DNA from 2 places in the Achromobacter sp. 10T422 genome. Region 1 is predicted to be linked to the other one. Evidence: riboswitches for the same ligand, from Rfam matches in the RefSeq annotation. Region 1 holds a riboswitch; the other holds the start of a gene.
The links. Region 1 has a riboswitch for glycine ahead of AC1DB0_RS16230 (D-amino acid dehydrogenase). Riboswitches for the same ligand answer to the same signal wherever they lie in the genome.

Region 1 (2,393 bases):
TCACGTTGGGGAAGTGCTTGCGGGTCCAGTCGATCAGGGGTTGGACGCGTTCGGCGCGGATGTCCATGTTGAAGCCGTTGAATTCCGCCGTGCCGGCCACGCGGAAGCGGTCGCCCAGGCGGCTGGTGACGATTTTTGCGGCTTCGTCCAGCAGGCTGACGCGCGGCGCGGCGGCCTGGCTTTCTGCGTCGTCCAGGTGGACGCTGATGGAATAGCCCTTGACCGGATAGATGTTCAGCGAATCACCCAGTTGCTGGGCGAATTTGCGGCTGGCGGCGCCCGCGCAGACGACGATGGCGTGGGCTTCGTGTTGCTCGCGTTGTGTGCCGCCGTTGCGCAGGATGTCGAGCACGTACGGCCGGCTGTCGCGGCTGATGTTGTCGATGTCGGCGTCTTGCACGAAGGTGACGCCCCGGCGTTCGCAGGCGGCGGCCAGGCCGCGCGTGAATTTGTGGATGTCGCCGGTGGCGTCGGATGGCGTGTAGAAGCCGCCGTAGCAACCGGTTTGCAGGGTGGGTTCGATGTCTCGCGCTTCGCTGCTGGACACTGCGTAGCGTTCAAGCCCGCCCGCTTCCAGCAATGCATTCGAACGGCGCGCGGTGTCGAAACTAGCGGCGTCGTGATAGATGTGCAGGATGCCCCGGCGTTCCAGGTCGAAATCAATGCCTTCTGCATCGGCCATGTCGAACAAGTGTTGGCGCGCTTCGATGGCCAGGCGGGTGGTGGCGATGGTGTTGTCGCGGTAGTTCGGGATTTGCGCCATGAACTGCGCCAGCCACGAATACTTGTGCCAGCTGAACTTGGGGTTGAGCAGCAGCGGGGCGTTCTTGCGCAACATCCAGCGCAATCCTTTCAGGATGGTGGCGGTGCTGTTCCAGACTTCGGCGTTGCTGGCCGATAGCTGCCCGCCGTTGGCGTAGGACGTTTCCATGGCGGGGTAGCGCTGGCGGTCGTAGACGGTGACGTCGTAACCCAGTTTGGACAAGGCATAGGCGGACGTGACGCCGGTGATACCGGCGCCAATGATGGCGATGCGGGGCATGATGGCTCCAGACGGTGTGGCAGCGGCCCATCTAGGCCGCAGCACCCCATCTGTCTCTGTACCTGAGAGCTTCACCCGCAGCGCTGACGGCGGCGGGTTCCCCTTCGGTGGGCGCGCACGGCGCCTCTCTCCAGATTGTCTAGACTCGCGCAGTCCTGTTGCCTGAGAGTTTCCGGGGCGGTTGCTCCGTCGGCGCTGGCCGCAAGGGCCAGTCTCTTCTACGCGGTTTTAAAACGACGGAGTAGAGAATAGCCAAGTTTCTGTCGCATTTGATTCAGGGTTAGTACTATGTTGCCGGCGGCGCGCGTAGCTGTCTGATAAAAATAGGACGAAAAGAATGAGCTTTCCCGCGATGCGACGCACGATGTTGTTGGCATTGGCCGTTTTTTCATCGATGGCGTCTGTGCCGCCCGCGATGGCGGCGCCCTCTGCGACCGACCAAAAGATCGATGCCGCAGCGCAGGCGCTGATGCAGGAACACGACGTGCCGGGCCTGGTGATTGCCATTACCCGCGACGGCCGCCACGAATTTCACCAGTACGGCGTGGCGTCGCGTCAGACAAAGGCGAAGGTCAGCCCCGACACGTTGTTTGAAGTGGGTTCGATCAGCAAGACCTACACGGCGACCTTGGCCACCTACGCAGAAGCGCTGGGCAAGCTGTCGCTGGGCGATAGCCCGGCGCGTTTCGTTCCCGCGTTGCAGGGCTCGGCATTCGCCAAACTGAACCTGATTCATCTGGGTACGCACACGGGTGGCGGCTTTCCGTTGCAGGTGCCGGACGCGGTGTGCAATGACGCGCAGTTGATGGATTACTTGAAAGCCTGGACCCCGCAGTACGCCGCAGGCACCTACCGGACTTATGCGAATCCCAGCATCGGCATGTTGGGCGTGGTGGCGGCCAAAAGCCTGGATCAGCCGTTCACGCAGGCCATGGAAAAGACGCTGTTTCCGTTGCTGGGCTTGTCGCACACCTACATCGACGTGCCGGCGGCGAAGATGGGCGATTATGCGCAGGGCTACAACAAGCAGGATGCGCCCGTGCGCGTGAACCCGGGCGTGCTGGCGGCCGAGGCGTATGGCGTGAAGACGAGCGCGCGTGACTTGATCCGCTTTGTGGATGCGAACATGAACGCCGCGGGCAATGATGCCATTCATCGCGCGATTCGCCAGACGCATGTCGGGTACTACCGCGTGGGCGACATGACGCAAGACTTGGCGTGGGAGCAATTGGCGTATCCCGCCACGCTGGACGCGCTGCTGGCGGCCAACGCGGGGACGCTGAACAGCCAGAGCCACCCGGTCACCGCGCTCGCGCCGCCGTCCGCGCCGCGCGATGATGTGTGGATCAAC
Region 2 (2,393 bases), on a different contig from region 1:
CAGACCAGGGCGGGCACCCATTTGCCGCGGATGTCGACCTCGACGGTATCGCCCGGACGCACGCCTTGCGGCAGGCGGGCAAAGCCGATCGACACGCCCAGCGTGGGCGACATGGTGCCGCTGGTGAGTTCGCCCGTGCCGGCCGGCGTGCGCACGGCCATGTGGGCGCGCATCACGCCGCGCTCTTGCAGCTTCAGGCCGATGAAGGTGGCGGGGGTGGCGAATTGTTCAAGGGCGTCGCGGCCGATGAAACGGCGCTCGGCGTTCTTCAGCGACACGGTCCAGGTCAGGCCGGCTTGATCGGGCTGGGTCAGCTCGTCCATGTCTTGGCCGTACAGGTTCATGCCGGCTTCCAGGCGCAGCGTATCGCGCGCGCCCAGGCCCGCCGGTCGCACGCCTTGCGCAACCAGGTCGCGCCACAGCTGCACGACTTCGGTCGCGGGCAAAACGATTTCAAAGCCGTCTTCGCCGGTGTAGCCGGTGCGGGCCACGAGCGTGTCGCCGTCAACGCGGGCTGCGACAAACGGGGTCAGCGCTTCGGTGGCGGCTTGCCATGCCGGGCGCGCGGCCCAGACCTTGGCGCGAGCGTTGGGGCCTTGCACGGCCACCATGGCCAGATCGCGGCGCGCGGCGATGGTGACGTCGAACTGGCCAGCCTGCTTCACGCGCTGCATCCAGGCGATGTCTTTGTCGGCCGTGCCGGCGTTGACCACCACGCGCCATTCGTCGGCGGCGAAGAAATAGATGATCAGGTCGTCGATGACGCCGCCTTGCGGGTTCAGCATGCAGCTGTACAAGGCCTTGCCAGGCACAGTCAGCTTGGACACGTCATTGGCGACCAGGCGTTGCAGGAAGGCGAAGGCGTCGGGGCCGGTGACGTCAACGTTCAGCATGTGCGACACATCGAACATGCCGGCGTCCTGGCGCACCGCGTGGTGCTCCTCGAGCTGCGAGCCGTAGGCCAAGGGCATATCCCAGCCGCCGAAATCGACCATTCGGGCGCCGGAGGCGATATGTTCTTCGGCCAGCGGGGTGCGTTTGAGGGTTGCGGACATGCGCGGAAACTCCGGGACGGCAATCTTTGCCAGGGTTACGGAATGCCGGTCGTGACAAGCGGACTGCGCCCGCACGGCTACGGCTGAATCTTCCGCCCCTCTGTCCTTTTGCCTGAGAGTTGCCCCGCGTGGCGGGTTTGCACCTTCGGCGCCTGGGCTGCGCGATATGTCCCTTGTTCGAGGGTCGGCGCCAGGTCTCTCCAGAGTACTGTTTTGCCGCATCCACACGGTGAAAAACCGGGACGGGGCAAGCATGTGCGGTATCGGTTACCTGAGCGATTCTGGGCGAATTGCGCCTTCGGCGGCGGCTGATTCGTGGAAACAGCCGCTCTCTCCCGCAAACATGCATGACAGCGGCGAAAGCATACAACGAAAGCCTTGCGCCGAAAACCGAAAAATCAAGCGCGCTACCCCAGCGCGGTATCCAGCAGCATCATCAAAACAAAGCCCAACATCAGCCCGCAGGTGGCGTAGACCTCGTGCCCCTTGCGATGGGATTCGGGAATGATTTCATGGCTGATGACAAACAACATGGCCCCCGCGGCAAAGCCCAGGCCCCATGGCAGCATGGTCGCCGAAAACCCCACGATGGCCGCCCCCAGCACGGCGCCCAGCGGTTCAACCAGCCCCGACAACATGCCCAGCGCCACGGCGAACGCGCGTTTGTAGCCGGCCGCCAGCAGCGCCACCGCCACCACCAGCCCTTCGGGAATGTCCTGAATGGCGATACCCGTGGCCAATGCGGTGCCGCGCACGGGGTCGCTACCCGCATACCCCACGCCAATCGCCAGGCCTTCGGGCAGGTTATGCAACGTGATCGCAAACACGAACAGCCAGGTGCGGCGCAGCCGGTGCGCCTCGATGCCTTCCCGGCCCTTGATGAAGTGTTCGTGCGGCAGGGTGCGGTCCATGATCAGCAGCACGCCCGCGCCCAGCAAGATGGCGGCGCCCACCGTCAGCCCCGCGCCCCACGGCCCCATGCCTTGCGTTTCGGCGGCGGCAATACCGGGGGCCACCAGCGAAAACGCGCTGGCCGCCAGCATCACGCCCGCGCCGAAGCCGAACATGCTGTCCTGGACTTTCTGCGGAATGGTGCGGGCGAAGAGAATGGGCAAGGTGCCCAGCGCGGTCGCGCCAGCGGCGACCAGCCCCCCTAACAGCGCGTCAGCCACGTGCGGCGCATGCTCGTCCAGATACACCCAGAGCTGATGCAGCGCCAGGCAGGACACCATGACGGCAAGCGTCCACACGCTGATGCTCGTGGCCGCAGGCCGCACGCGATGACGGCTGAAAGTGTTCATAGGGCCGCTACCCTCCTTCAGAGAGATAGGCTTAGCC

Region 2: linked by a shared signal. The riboswitch ahead of gcvT (glycine cleavage system aminomethyltransferase GcvT) and the one ahead of AC1DB0_RS16230 (D-amino acid dehydrogenase) in region 1 are both predicted to bind glycine.

The regions. Positions count from the first base shown of each region.
Region 1 is NZ_JBFTHD010000005.1:577,338-579,730, forward strand. It holds gene AC1DB0_RS16230 (D-amino acid dehydrogenase) at 1-1,042, opposite strand, end outside; glycine riboswitch at 1,083-1,182, opposite strand; glycine riboswitch at 1,183-1,273, opposite strand; gene ampC (class C beta-lactamase) at 1,395-2,393, shown strand, end outside.
Region 2 is NZ_JBFTHD010000009.1:120,250-122,642, forward strand. It holds gene gcvT (glycine cleavage system aminomethyltransferase GcvT) at 1-1,055, opposite strand, end outside; glycine riboswitch at 1,146-1,269, opposite strand; glycine riboswitch at 1,304-1,403, opposite strand; gene AC1DB0_RS24235 (ZIP family metal transporter) at 1,463-2,356, opposite strand; gene AC1DB0_RS24240 (superoxide dismutase) at 2,388-2,393, opposite strand, start outside.